Regions from separate parts of the Bradyrhizobium sp. 191 genome, predicted to be linked through region 1. Evidence: predicted binding sites of a transcription regulator. Region 1 holds the regulator's gene; the other holds the start of a gene.
What was found. The regulator PhoB, encoded in region 1, activates phosphate uptake and scavenging genes when phosphate is short. The targets are predictions, from matches to a motif close to TGTCATNNANCTGTCAT.
Positions count from the first base shown of each region.

Region 1 (7,141 bases):
TTCGAGCGGCCTGACCGGCTGGTGCGCCTTCTGCTTCGCCTTCATGGCCGACGAGGCGGCGAGCATGCTCTTGAGCTCCGACAGCGGCAGCTCGTTGATGTCCAAAAAGTGCTTTGGAGCTTTATTGGGCGTCTTGCTCATCAGCTTGCCGCCCGCTTGGTCTGGCTGGACAAGATTGCAGCGCAGGCGCGTTCGAGCCGCCCGACGCTGTCTTCGATCTCCGCCTCGGTCACGATCAAGGGCGGCAGGAAGCGCACGACATTGTCGCCGGCTCCGACGGTGAGCAATTTCTCGGCGCGCAGCGCCGCGACGAGATCGCCCGAGGGCACCACGGCCTTGATGCCGATCAGGAGCCCCTCGCCGCGCACCTCGCTGACGACATCGTGATGGCGATCGATCACGGAGGCGAGCTTCTGTTTCAGCAGCAGCGACATTTTCTGCACGTGGTCGAAGAAGCCGGGCTTGAGCATGACGTCGAGCACGGCGTTCGCAGCGGAGATGGCGAGCGGATTGCCGCCGAAGGTCGAACCGTGCGAGCCCGGCCCCATGCCGCGCGCAGCGTCGGCGGTGGCGAGCACTGCGCCGATCGGGAAACCGCCACCGAGCGCCTTCGCAAGCGACATCACGTCGGGCACGACGCCGGTGCGCTTGTAGGCAAAGAGTTCGCCGGTTCGGCCCATGCCGGTCTGCACCTCGTCGAAGGCGAGCAACAGGCCGCGCTCGTTGCAGAGCTCGCGCAGCGCCTTCAGGAACGCGGGAGGCGCAGAACGAACGCCGCCCTCGCCCTGGATCGGCTCGATGAGAATGCCGGCGGTGTGCGGGCCGATCGCCTTCTTCACGGCCTCCAGGTCGCCATGCGGCACCTGGTCGAAGCCGTCCATCGGCGGACCGAAGCCCTCGAGATATTTTGCAGAACCGGTGGCGGCCAGCGTCGCCAGCGTGCGGCCATGGAAGGCGCCCTCGAATGTGATCATGCGATAGCGCTCAGGGTGCCCCTTGGAGAAGTGATGGTGGCGCACCAGCTTGATCACACCTTCCAGCGCCTCGGCGCCGGAATTGCAGAAGAACACGAAGTCGGCAAAACTTTCATTGCACAGACGCGCCGCGAGCTTCTCGCCGTCCGGGCTCTGGAACAGGTTCGACATGTGCCAGAGCTTCGTCGCCTGCTCCTGCAACGCCTTGACCAGCGTGGGATGCGCATGACCGAGCGCATTCACCGCCACGCCGGAGGTGAAATCGAGATAGCGATCGCCATTGGTCGCGATCAGCCAGCAGCCTTCTCCGCGCTCGAAACCGAGGTCGGCCCTGGCGAAAACGGGGAGCAAATGCGGCGCGGCGCTGTTGGTCATGACGTCACTTGAATGTTGCGGACGGTGTGACGCGTGCATTGCGCAACGCACCATTGACCGGCCCGGAAAACGAAACGTGCCGCCTTTTAAGGGCGGCACGCAGGACTATCTTATGCCTGGCAAGACGGGTGTCAATGCCGCCCGGAAAGCCCCGCGAAACGCTGAATCCGTAGTCTTGCGGTGCCGATTTTGCGGGATTTTCACCACGGAACATGTGGACGCGAGTCGGCGGACTCTTGCGCGGGAGTCACGCCATATTGTAGCGTTTGGACTGTCAGATACGACATCTCGTGCAGCAGTTCTGATCCCTTAAGTCCTCATGTACCGGCGTAAACGTTCGGGCGTCTTGAGCGCGCCCGGCGAGCCTTAAGGGATTCTGGCGGCACGGGTTTTTCAAGGCTTAGGCAATCGCTGCGAAGGCCCCAGGATGGCAGGCGCGCAGCGAGGGAAAGGGTGCAATGACGGTTTTGACCTGGTCCGATGATCGCGTCGAGCAGCTGAAAAAGCTCTGGGAGGCCGGACTTTCGGCCAGCCAGATCGCGGCGGAGCTCGGCAATGTGACCCGCAATGCCGTGATCGGCAAGGTGCACCGGCTCGGCTTGTCCGGCCGCGCCAAGAGCCCTTCGTCGGCAGCGCCCCGGCCGCGCAAGGCGCGCCCCGCGCAGCACATGATGCGGGTGACCCGCCCCGTTGCCCGCGGCAACACCGCGCTGGCGCAGGCCTTCGAGGTCGAGGTGGAGGCCGAACCCGTCACCTACGACAATGTGGTGCCGATGAGCCAGCGGCTGTCGCTGCTGGAGCTGAACGAGGCGACCTGCCACTGGCCGGTCGGCGATCCCTCGAGCCCGGATTTCTTCTTCTGCGGCGGCAAGGCGCTCTCCGGCCTGCCCTACTGCGCCCAGCATTCGCGCGTGGCGTATCAGCCGGCGGCGGATCGCCGGCGCGCACCGGCGAAGCCCACGCGGTGAGTTTGCGGATTTAGTTGGCTGACTGCAAAGTCGGCAGCCGTCGCACGACGGTGCCTCAACACATCCGATGTCGTCCCGGACAAGCGCGCCACAAGCGCACGCAGATCCGGGACCCATAGCCACCGCAAGATGTGGTTACGGGGACTCGGAGTTACCCTTTCGCAAGACAATCGCGCGCTGTGGTTATGGATCCCGGATCTGCGCTTTCGCTTGTCCGGGACGACACTGAACGTGTGGCGATAGCTCGCTAAACCAGCGCCTGCAAACCTTACGTCTGCTCCGCCTTCGCGAACCGATCGTCCAGCGCATAGCCGGCGCCGCGGACGGTGCGGATCGGATCCTGCTCGCGGCCGAGATTGAGCAGCTTGCGCAGGCGGCCGATGTGGACGTCGACAGTGCGCTCGTCGATGTAGATGTCACGGCCCCAGACGCTGTCGAGCAGCTGCTCGCGCGAGAACACGCGGCCGGGATGCTCTAGAAAGAACTCCAGCAGACGATATTCGGTCGGGCCGAGATCGATCGGCCGGCCCGAGCGCGCCACGCGGCGCTTGTCGCGGTCGAGCTCGATGTCGCCATAGGCGAGCACGGTGGCGAGCCGCTCGGGGCTGGCGCGCCTGAGCAGGCCCTTCACGCGGGCCAGCAGCTCCGGTACCGAGAACGGCTTGACGATGTAGTCGTCGGCACCGGTCGCAAGTCCCCGCACCCGCTCGCTCTCCTCGCCGCGCGCGGTGAGCATGATGATCGGCAGCTGCTTGGTTTCGGGACGGGTGCGCAGCCGCCGGCACAGCTCGATGCCCGACAGGCCCGGCAGCATCCAGTCGAGCACGATCAGATCGGGAATGTGCTCCTTGAGGCGGGTGTCGGCATCATCGCCGCGCATCACCGTCTCAACGTCATAGCCGTCGCCTTCGAGGTTGTAGCGAAGAAGCTCGGTGAGAGCTTCCTCGTCCTCAACCACCATAATGCGTGCGCCCATGTTGTCGTCGCTCCTTGGGTATTCGGCGCCGCTTAGGTATTCGGCACCGTCGTGGCGAAGGTCGTCATGTCGCCCTTCGGCCGCTTGTCGGTGATCGCCTGGCCCTCGATCATGTAGAACACGGTCTCGGCGATGTTGGTGGCGTGGTCGCCGATCCGCTCGATGTTCTTGGCACAGAACATCAAATGGATGCAGAACGAGATGTTGCGCGGATCCTCCATCATGTAGGTGAGGAGTTCGCGGAACAGCGAGGTGCAGATGGCATCGACTTCCTCGTCGCCCTTCCACACCGCCATTGCTGCCGGCAGATCGTGCGCGGCATAGGCGTCCAGCACCGACTTGACCTGCTGCTGCACGAGGTCGGTCATGTGTTCCAGGCCGCGGAACAGTTTCAGCGGATGAAAATCCGTCTCCAGCGCCGCGACGCGCTTGCCCATGTTCTTGGCGAGGTCGCCGATGCGCTCGAGATCGGTCGCGACGCGCATGGCGCCGACGATCTCGCGCAGATCGACGGCCATCGGCTGGCGGCGGGCGATGGTGAGCACGGCGCGCTCCTCGATGCGTTTCTGCAGCGTGTCGAGTTCGGCGTCGGTGGCGACGACGCGCTGACCGAGCGCGACGTCGCGGCGGATCAGCGCGTCGACGGAATCGACGATCATGCGCTCGGCGATGCCGCCCATCTCGGCGACCAGGCGCGTGAGTTCCTGGAGGTCGGTATCGAAAGCCTTTGCGGTATGTTCAGAACCCATGTTCCGTCTCCTCAGCCGAACCGGCCGGTGATGTAATCCTGCGTGCGCCGGTCGCTCGGCGACGTGAAGATCTTGCTGGTGTCGTCGAACTCGATCAACTCGCCGAGATACATGAAGGCGGTCTTGTCGGAGACGCGCGCCGCCTGCTGCATGTTGTGCGTGACGATCGCGATCGTGTAGTTCTCGGACAATTCCTGGATCAGCTCCTCGACCTTGGCGGTCGAGATCGGGTCGAGCGCCGAGCACGGCTCGTCGAACAGGATCACCTCGGGTCGCACCGCGACGGTGCGGGCAATGCAGAGGCGCTGCTGCTGGCCGCCGGAGAGCGACAGGCCGGAGGCGTTGAGCTTGTCCTTGACCTCGTTCCACAGCGCGCCGCCGCGCAGCGCCTTCTCCACGCGATCGTCCATCTCGGACTTCGAGATCTTCTCGTAGAGGCGGATGCCGAAGGCGATGTTCTCGTAGATCGTCATCGGGAACGGGGTCGGCTTCTGGAACACCATGCCGACCCGGGCGCGCAGCAGATTGAGGTCGAGCTTGGGGTCGAGCATGTTGGTGTGGTCGAGCAACAGCTGGCCTGTGGCGCGCTGGCCCGGGTAGAGGTCGTACATCCGGTTGAAGATGCGCAGCAGGGTCGACTTGCCGCAGCCGGACGGGCCGATGAAGGCGGTGACGCGATTGGTGCCCAGCGCCAGATTGATGTTCTTCAGCGCATGGTGCTCACCGTAGTAGAAATTGAGGTTGCGCGCGGTGACCTTGGCAGGCGCCTCGGGCAGCGGCTGCGAGCCGGGATGAACGGTCGGCGCGCTTACGGAAATAGACATTTCACTCATTTTGCGGTCCTCTCGGCACCAAGGATGCGGGCGCCAATGTTCAGGGCAAGCACAGTCAGGGTGATCAACAGCGCCCCGCTCCAGGCGAGTTGCTTCCAGTAGGCGTAGGGGCTTTGCACGAAGTTGTTGATGGTCACCGGCAGGTTGGCCATCGTCTTGTCCAGGCCGAGGCTGAAGAACTGGTTGGACAGCGCGGTGAACAGCAGCGGCGCGGTCTCGCCCGCGACGCGAGCCGTGGCCAGCAGCACGCCGGTGATGAGGCCCGAGCGCGCCGCACGGTAGGCGATGCGCTTGATCACCAGCGAACGCGGCAGACCGAGTGCGCTGGCGGCTTCACGCAGCGGGTTCGGCACCAGCAGCAGCATGTCCTCCGTGGTGCGCACCACGACCGGGATCACGATCACTGCGAGCGCGAGGCTGCCTGCGATTGCCGAGAAGCCTCGCATCGGCACCACGACCGCACCGTAGATGAACAGGCCGATGATGATCGAGGGCGCCGACAAGAGGATGTCGTTGATGAAGCGGATCACTGAGGTCAGCTTGTCGTTGCGGCCGTACTCGGCGAGATAGGTGCCGGCGAACAGGCCGAGCGGCGCGCCAATGCCGACGCCGATCACGGTCATGATCAGCGAGCCGACGATGGCGTTGCGCAGGCCGCCCTCGGTCGATCCGGGCGGCGGCGTGTCTGCGGTGAAGACTTGAAGGTTGAGCCCGGCCAGACCGTTGTACAGCAGCGTGATCAGGATCAGCGCGAGCCAGGTAACGCCGAAGGCGGCGGCGGCGATGCAGAGCCCGCGGATGATGACATCCCAGCGGCGGCGGCGTGAATAGATCGGGTTCATGGCTTCACTTCCCCGCCTTGGTTTCCAGGCGCATCAGCATCAGCCGCGCGGCTGCGAGCACGAAGAACGTCAGCACGAACAGGAGCAGGCCGAGCAGGATCAGGCCGGACTGGTGCAGGCCGTCGCTCTCGGCGAACTCGGATGCGATCGCCGCCGAGATCGTGGTGCCCGGGGCGAAAATCGATGAAGAGATGCGGAACGAATTGCCGATGATGAAAGTCACCGCCATCGTCTCGCCGAGCGCGCGGCCCAGCGCCAGCATGACGCCACCGATGATGCCGACGCGGGTATACGGGATCACCACGCTGCGCACGACTTCCCACGTGGTGCAGCCGACGCCGTAGGCGGCTTCCTTCAGCACCGGCGGCACCGTCTTGAACACGTCGACCGAGATCGAGGTGATGAAGGGCAGCACCATGATGGCGAGGATCAGCGCGGCATTGAACAGGCTGAGATAGGACGGGGGACCTGCGAAGATCGCGCCGAGCACGGGCACGCCGTCGAACACCCGGATCATGAAGGGCTGGAAGGTGTTGGCCAGGAACGGGCCCAGCACGAAGAAGCCCCACATGCCGTAGATGATCGAAGGAATGCCGGCGAGCAGCTCGATCGCCATGCCGATCGGGCGGCGCAGCCATTGCGGACAAAGCTCGGTGAGGAAGATCGCAATGCCCAGACCGACGGGAATGGCGATCAGCATCGCGATGAAGGAGGTGACGAGCGTGCCGTACATCGGCCCGAGCGCGCCGAGCACGGGCGGATCGGCCGAAGGGGCCCAGCGCTGCGTCCACAGGAACGACAGGCCGTATTCCTTGATCGCCGGGAAGGCGCCCACAATCAGCGAAATGATGATGCCGCCGAGGATCAGCAGCACCGAGATCGCGGAAAGCCGCGTGATCCAGTAGAAGGTGACGTCACCGAGCTTGAACGCGCCCAAGGCCTTGGCGCGATCATAAGGTCCGGCATCGTCGATTACATCGCTCTGAACGGCCATCTCTGCCACGCCGATCCCCTGTTTTGCCTTACGCCATCTGCATGCCGCCAAAGGCGGTCGTTTTCGACGGTTTGCCCGCGTCGTTCCGGGTGGTCTCAAGGACCCGGAATCCTGGGATTCCGGGTCGCTCCTTCACTCGCGCCCGCCGAGGCGGAGCGCGAGTTTCAGTATGCTGCAATCAGCTCTTGATCTCGGCAGCCCACGTCTTCTCGATCTGCTTCACGACCGTGTCGGGCATCGGGATGTAGTCGAGCTCCTCCGCCATCTTGTCGCCCTTCTCGAACGCCCACTTGAAGAACTTGATGGCTTCCTGGGAGGCCGCCTTGTCGGTCGCATCCTTGTGCATCAAGATGAAGGTCGCGCCGGTAATCGGCCACGACGTCTCACCGGGCTGGTCGGTCAGGATCACATAGTAGTTCTTGGAGCCGGC
Region 1 is NZ_CP064692.1:4,990,234-4,997,374, reverse strand. It holds gene argF (ornithine carbamoyltransferase) at 1-141, opposite strand, end outside; gene IVB23_RS23130 (aspartate aminotransferase family protein) at 141-1,349, opposite strand; gene IVB23_RS23125 (GcrA family cell cycle regulator) at 1,808-2,317, shown strand; gene phoB (phosphate regulon transcriptional regulator PhoB) at 2,586-3,293, opposite strand; gene phoU (phosphate signaling complex protein PhoU) at 3,326-4,042, opposite strand; gene pstB (phosphate ABC transporter ATP-binding protein PstB) at 4,054-4,875, opposite strand; gene pstA (phosphate ABC transporter permease PstA) at 4,872-5,717, opposite strand; gene pstC (phosphate ABC transporter permease subunit PstC) at 5,722-6,711, opposite strand; gene pstS (phosphate ABC transporter substrate-binding protein PstS) at 6,890-7,141, opposite strand, start outside.

Region 2 (7,141 bases), 1.2 Mb from region 1:
GTCTTCAGCGCAAGCTCCATGGCTTCGGCGCGACCGATGAGGCCGGCATATGTCCCGATCGGCAGCGGCTTGCCGAGCAGATAGCCCTGCACGCCGTCGCAGCCCTCCTTGGCGAGGAAGGCGAGCTGGTCCACCGTCTCGACGCCTTCGGCGATGATCGACATATCGAGGCCGTGGCCGAGATCGATCACCGCGCGCACGATTGCCGCCGATTGCGGGTTGCGGCCAAGATTGATGATGAAGGCGCGGTCGATCTTGATCTTGTCGAACGGGAACGCCTGGAGGTAGCTCAGCGAGGAGTAACCGCTGCCGAAATCGTCCATGGAGATGCGCACGCCAAGCGCCTTCAGGCGGCGCAGCAACGCAAGGCCGCGATCGAAATCCTCGATCAGCACGCCCTCGGTGATCTCGAGCTCGAGCCGGCCCGGTGCAAGGCCCGTCTCGATCAGGATCGAATGGACCAGTCCGACCACGTCCCCGTGCATGAACTGCGCCGGCGACAGATTGACCGCGACCTGCAGCGGCTTCGGCCAGGACGCCGCCTCGCGGCAGGCCTCGCGCAGGATCCACTCGCCCATCTCGACGATCAGGCCGCTCTCCTCGGCGATTGGAATGAATTCGGCGGGCGAAACCTGGCCGCGCACCGGATGCTGCCAGCGCGCCAGCGCCTCGAAGCCGATGATCTCGCTCTCGGCAACGCTGTGGCCCGCGGCCCCCTGCGGCTGGAAGGCGAGCGAGAGCTCGCCGTTCTTGACCGCCATCGAGAGGTCCTGATGCAGCACGCGGCGATCGCGGATCTGCTGGTCCATCTCCGGCTGGTAGAGGCTGATCGTGCCGCGCGACTTCTGCTTGGCGCGGAACAGCGCCGCGCCGGCATTGGCAAGCAGCGAGGCGCCATCGGTGCCATTGTGCGGGAAGACCGACATGCCCGTGGTGATGCCGGCGCGGACCGGCCGGCCGTCGATCTGGAATTCCCGGGCGACGGCTTCGCCGATTTGCCGCGCCAGTGCGAGGCCCGCCTCGGGCTGCTTGCCGTCGATGATCAGGCCGAACTCGTCGCCGGACAGGCGCGCCACCACGCCGCCGCGCGCGGAGTCCTGGAGCCGATGGGCCACCTCGATCAGGAGCTTGTCGCCAAGCGCATGGCCGAAGACGTCGTTGACCTCCTTGAGGCCGTCGAGGTCGACGCAGAGCACGGCGAACTCCTCGCCGGTGCCTTCGCAGGCCTCAATCATCTGGGTCAGCGCCTGGAGGAAGGCGGCGCGGTTCGGCAGATCGGTGAGGCCGTCGTGATAGGCCATGTGCGCCATGCGCGACTCGGTCTGGCGGCGGTCAGTGACGTCCTCGTGGGTCTTGATCAGATATTGCGGTTCGCCGGCATCATTGAGCACGGTGGCGCGGCGGGTGAGGAACAGCCGCAGGCCGTCCTTGGTGGAGATCGGATGCTCCTCGGTGATCATCCCGCGCTTCTTGATCGCGGCCTCATCGCGCGCGATGATCAGCTTGGCTTCCTTGGCGTTGAAGATGTCGGAGGCGGTCAGGCCGGTGGTTTCCTCGCGCCTGCGGTTGAGGATCGTCTCCGCGCTGCGGTTGGCGAGCAGATAGCGGCCGTCCTTGACCTGTTCCACGATCAGCGCGACCGGGATGTTGTCGACCACGAGTTCGAGGAACTTCTTGGTGCTCTCCAGCTCCTGCGACAGCGAGCGGCGGTCGGTGATGTCCTCGAACACGATGAGCAGAAATTCGGGCTTGTTGCTCTCGTTGCGGACCACGATCCGGATCGAGGCGACCATGCGCCGCGCACCGGCACGGTCGACCTCGAACTCGTTGCGATATTGGCCACCCGGCGAATTGAGCGCCGCCTGGTCGGCCGCCTCGATGCTGGACGCCGAGCCCGGCGCAAACAGCTCCCGCGCATTCCTGCCGACGGCGAAGTCCCGCGACAATCCCCAGAACCGCTCATAGGCGCTGTTGGCGAAGATGTAGCAACCATCCTCGATGCTCTTGGCTGCCACGCAGGCCGGCACATGGTCCAGCACCGATTCCAGGAATTGCTTGGTCGAGGCGAGCTGCCGCGACAGCCTGCGCTGCTCGCTGACGTCGAGATGCGTGGCCACCGAGCCGCCGTTCGGCAGCACGAAATATTTCACCAGGATGGCCCGCCCGTCGGGCAGTTCCGTGATCAGACCATTGGCGCTTGCCGCCTTGTCGTAAAATTCGTCGTCGGAAGCGCCCAGCACGCCGCGCTTGCGCCGAAGCGCGAGGAGCTCGCGGCCGTTCATGCCCGCCCGGACATCCGACCGCGTCAGGCCATAGATCTCGAGATAGCGGTCGTTGCAGAAGATGATGCGGCGCAGCGCATCCGTCATCACCACGCCCTGGTTGAGATTGTTCATGGCGGAGGAGATGAAGGCGTTGCGCCGCAACTGCAGACGCCTGGTCCGGCGCAGCGAGGAATGGATCCACAGCGCGATCGCGGCGAGGAACGAGCACACGACGATGACCGCAATCAGGGCTTCCCAGATGACGCTGGGATCGAGCTTGGTGAGATCGCCCGGACCAAAGCTGTCCGATAGCGCAAAGGCACGCGCAGGCGTGACCGCACCGGCCAGGCATACGACGGCCTGCACAGCAATCAGAAGCGCGCTGCCCACGTGCCAGTTCTTCTCAGCCATCAGCCACCCGCGATTTCAACGTCGGATTGTCTGGCCTCGCGGGTTTGGATCGGGTAAACGCCTGTAGGCGCAACAGAAAAATGTGACGCGAAATACGGCAATTGCCCTGACATGATAAATGCTTGCTTAATGGAAAACGGGCCCGCGCCCTCGTTCTCGGCTCCAATGCCACCGGCACCTCCAGCGAACATTCTGCACAACCATGGATAGGGTCGATTGCATCGTCATCGGAGCCGGCGTGGTCGGGCTCGCGGTAGCCCGGAAGCTCGCCCAGGCCGGGCGCGAGGTCATCGTGCTCGAGGCAGCCGAGGCCATTGGCACCGTCACCTCCTCGCGCAACAGTGAGGTGATCCATGCCGGCATCTACTATCGCGCCGGAAGCTGGATGGCGCGCATGTGCGTCAGCGGCAAGCACGCGCTCTACCGCTACTGCGCCGAGCGCGGCATCCCCCACAAGAATTGCGGCAAGCTGATCGTTGCGACCAGTGCGAAGGAAACCGAGAAGCTGCAATCGATCAAGGCGCATGCCGAGGCCAATGGCGTGCTCGACATGCAGCTGCTCACGGGGGAGGCCGCGCGAGCGCTGGAGCCGGCGCTCGCCTGCGATGCTGCGCTGCTGTCACCGTCAACGGGCATCATCGACAGCCACGCCTACATGCTCTCGCTGCGCGGCGAGGCCGAGGACGCCGGCGCGGCCTTCGCGTTTCACACCCCGCTGATCCGCGCCAAGGCGACTGCCGGCGTCATCGAGGTCGAGGCCGGCGGCGAGGCGCCGATGACGCTGCAATGCAGCCTCCTCGTCAACGCCGCGGGGCTGTCGGCGACGAATGTCGCGCGCAACATCGACGGCATGCCACTGGACCGGATTCCTCCGGCCTATCTCGCCAAGGGAAATTACTTCAGCTGCAACGCCAAGGCGCCGTTCTCGCGCCTGATCTATCCGGTGCCCGAGCCCGGCGGGCTAGGGGTCCATCTGACGCTGGACATGGCAGGGCAGGCACGTTTCGGGCCCGACGTCGAATGGATCGAGACGATCAACTACGAGGTCGATCCGTCACGCGCAGAGCGCTTCTATCCGGCGATCCGCAAATACTGGCCGACGCTGCCCGATGGCGCGCTGATGCCGAGCTATTCGGGCATCCGCCCGAAGATCGTGCCGCCGGCCGTGGCCACGCAGGACTTCCTGATGCAGGGCCCGCACGATCACGGCGTCGCAGGCCTGATCAACCTGTTCGGCATCGAATCCCCAGGACTGACGTCGTCGCTCGCGATCGCCGATCACGTCGCCGAGCTCGCAGACATCTAGCGCGTGTTCGCGTGAGGTGGATGACGGTTGGCGTCGAGAAAACGGTCCCAACAAGGCTGGCGCAAGGCAGACGTCTTGCGCCACCTTGCAGCAGGGATGAGCACGAATGACCTCATCCCTGCGTGAAAGGATGCGATCAACTCTACGATGTTGCGGGGGTCGCTAGTGGAGCGTATCGCCGTGCTTCAGACGCTCGATCTGGTCCTTGACCATCAACTTCCGGCGCTTCAACTCAACAATTTGCAGGTCGTCTGTTGAAAGGTGCACGAGAGCTTCGTGCAATTCGTTTTCGAGAAGTTTGTGCTTCCGTTCCAATTCAACCAGATGTGCCTGAATTGTCATTCGAAACCTCCTCGGTAGGGTTGAACCTCAGGATTCGATCCGGACAAGCAAGTCTACATCAGCGATCCATTCTGTCGATGGGTATCCGTCGTCGCGGTGTCATTTTTGAAAGTTCATATGTAACGAAGCGTGACTAGGGGAACCGCGCGGGAAAAATCCGTGATATCAATGCGCCTGCGCGACGCTGCACCCGCCTGCAGAAATATCTTGCGGGAGATTGGCGAGCAGGGATCGCAGATCGCTTGCGATCACGCCGCGCAAGGACGATAATTTCCACAGGGCATCCACAGCCTTAATCTCACGCTTATCGGTTTTCGGCCACCGCAGACATGACCAATGAAGACGAGCGTGAGCTCGAAGCCGAGCTCACCCGGTTGCAGCAGGAACACCGAGATCTGGACGCCGCGATCGATGCACTGCATCAATCGCCCGCCCCCGACCTATTGCGGTTACAGCGGTTGAAGAAGCGCAAGCTGTTGTTACGTGATCGCATCGCGTTCATCGAAGACCAGATTACCCCCGACATCATCGCCTGATCCGTGAGCCGGCCTGCACCGCGGCTTGCCCAGATGAATCCGCTTGACTCGATGAGAACAAAATAGGAACATTTTGGAGCGCCCAAACCTCCGAAATGCCCAAGCCACGACACGAGGACAACGCAGATGTCGGCAACGCCCCTTCTCGACAACAGCCATTATGAACAGGCCTGCGATCAGGCGATCGCGATGTGCGACGGCAATCTGCGCAGCACGATCAAAGCGCTGATCATGGCCAATGAATATCTGGAAACCGAGCTGGAGGAATTGCAGGCCGCGATTTCCGCCGGCTGCATTCCGGAGACCTCGCGCAGCAAGATGCGGAGCAAGAGCAGCGCCGCCTGATTTTCAACAACCGGAGCAACGCCATGTCGGATGTGACCTACTACGTTGCAATGCCCTTCTTGATCGATGCAGACGGCTCGCCGGTCGCAGGCACTGCCGAGGAATGCCAGACCTCGACTGCGGCGCTGCGGCGCGCCGAGATATTGGCCCACGGTGCCGGCCACATCGGCGCGGTCGCATTCAGCCGCAGCGGCGATCCCGTGACCGGCGAATTCGGCGACGCCAGGCTGCTGCGCAAATTCGGCAACGTGCCGGAAGATCTGGGGACACTGTAAGTTCAGCTGCTGACCAGCCTGATCTGCGGCTCGTGCCGCCGACACGCCTTGCGCACGTACATGGCGGCGTCCGCCTCCTCCAGGGCACGGCCGGCGTCGGACTGCGCCCCCAGCAGCGCGACTCCGGCGGAAGCGCCCGCGGTCACGTGCTGGCCGCGAAAGACAAAAGACAATTCGTCGATCGCCTGCTCGAAGGCCGCGGCCTTCGCCTTGGCGTCGGTCTCGCTGAGATTCCAAAGCAAGAGGGCGAACTCGTCGCCCCCGAGCCGGCCGACCACGTCGGAGGCACGGACCTGTCGCGTCAGCGTGGCGACGATCGCCTTGAGCACCTCGTCGCCGGCGGCATGACCGAACGAATCGTTGATCGGCTTGAGCCGATCGACGTCGAGCACTATCAGTGCTCCGCTGGCGCGGTAGCGCTTCATATAGGCGATGGCGCGCGCAAGCTCGCGCTCGAAGCCGCGCCGGTTGGGAATCTCGAGCAGGAAATCCGTGTCGGCCGCAGCTTCCAGTTCCGCAACCCGGAGCTGCGCCTCCTTGAGCTTGGCTCGCAGGCCCCGGATTGTCGCCCTGACGTTTTCAATAGCCCCACCATCGCCCGAGGCGGCGCGCCGGGGCGGCTTCGCCGGACGCTTGGTCAGCCGTTTGGGGGCGGATCGGCCGGCGCTGGTTTTCCGGCCCTTTTTGGCCTTCGCAGCGCTCGCCGTTCTTGGTTTCTTCATGGGCATCCTGCTCAATGAAGGCTTGCGGGGATTCACCAAGACAGGATAGTGGATTCCCTTCTCCTTGCCACCGCCTTGCGAGCCGCCGGCCGGAACCGTAAATCTGGCCTATCTTTCTGTTTTCCGGACACAATTAACGTCATGACCGCGCCGATCGCCATCATCATGGGAAGCCAGTCGGACTGGGACACGATGCGGCATGCTGCCGACACGCTTGACGCGCTCGGCATTGCCGCCGACAGTCGCGTCGTCTCGGCACATCGCACGCCCGACCGGCTGTTTGCTTTCGCCAAGGGCGCCAAGGCTGCGGGTTACCAGGTCATCATCGCGGGCGCCGGTGGGGCTGCACATTTGCCCGGCATGGCGGCGGCACTGACGGAACTCCCGGTATTCGGCGTTCCCGTCGAATCCAAGACGCTCAAGGGCGTCGATTCGCTCTATTCGATCGTCCAGATGCCGGCGGGTGTCCCGGTCGGCACCCTCGCCATCGGCAAGGCCGGTGCGATCAACGCCGCGCTGCTGGCGGCCGCCGTGCTGGCATTGTCCGATCCGGCCCTGTCCGATCGCCTTGCCGCCTGGCGCAAGGCGCAAACTGAGGCGGTCGCCGAGCGCCCGGAGGACAAGGCGTGACCGACACCAGGCATGTGAAGCTGAAGCCCGGTGACACCATCGGAATCCTCGGCGGCGGACAATTGGGCCGGATGCTGGCCATGGCTGCGGCCCGGCTCGGCCTGCGCTGCCAGGTGTTCTCGCCCGATCCGGACTCGCCGGCCTTCGACGTCGTGCTGAACGCGACCTGCGCAGAATATGCCGATGTCGAAGCGCTCGAGCTGTTCGCCAACGACGTCGACGTCATCACCTATGAATTCGAGAACGTGCCCGCGGCAGCCGCGATGGTGCTGGATGCGCGCCGACCCGTGCTGCCCAACCGCAAGATCCT
Region 2 is NZ_CP064692.1:6,210,871-6,218,011, reverse strand. It holds gene IVB23_RS29085 (EAL domain-containing protein) at 1-2,675, opposite strand, end outside; gene IVB23_RS29080 (NAD(P)/FAD-dependent oxidoreductase) at 2,878-3,981, shown strand; gene IVB23_RS29075 (DUF465 domain-containing protein) at 4,144-4,323, opposite strand; gene IVB23_RS29070 (DUF465 domain-containing protein) at 4,653-4,859, shown strand; gene IVB23_RS29065 (hypothetical protein) at 4,986-5,204, shown strand; gene IVB23_RS29060 (hypothetical protein) at 5,228-5,479, shown strand; gene IVB23_RS29055 (GGDEF domain-containing protein) at 5,482-6,201, opposite strand; gene purE (5-(carboxyamino)imidazole ribonucleotide mutase) at 6,343-6,831, shown strand; gene IVB23_RS29045 (5-(carboxyamino)imidazole ribonucleotide synthase) at 6,828-7,141, shown strand, end outside.
Region 2: a site for PhoB is predicted at 4,410-4,426, ahead of IVB23_RS29075 (DUF465 domain-containing protein). Genes of this name have one in related genera too.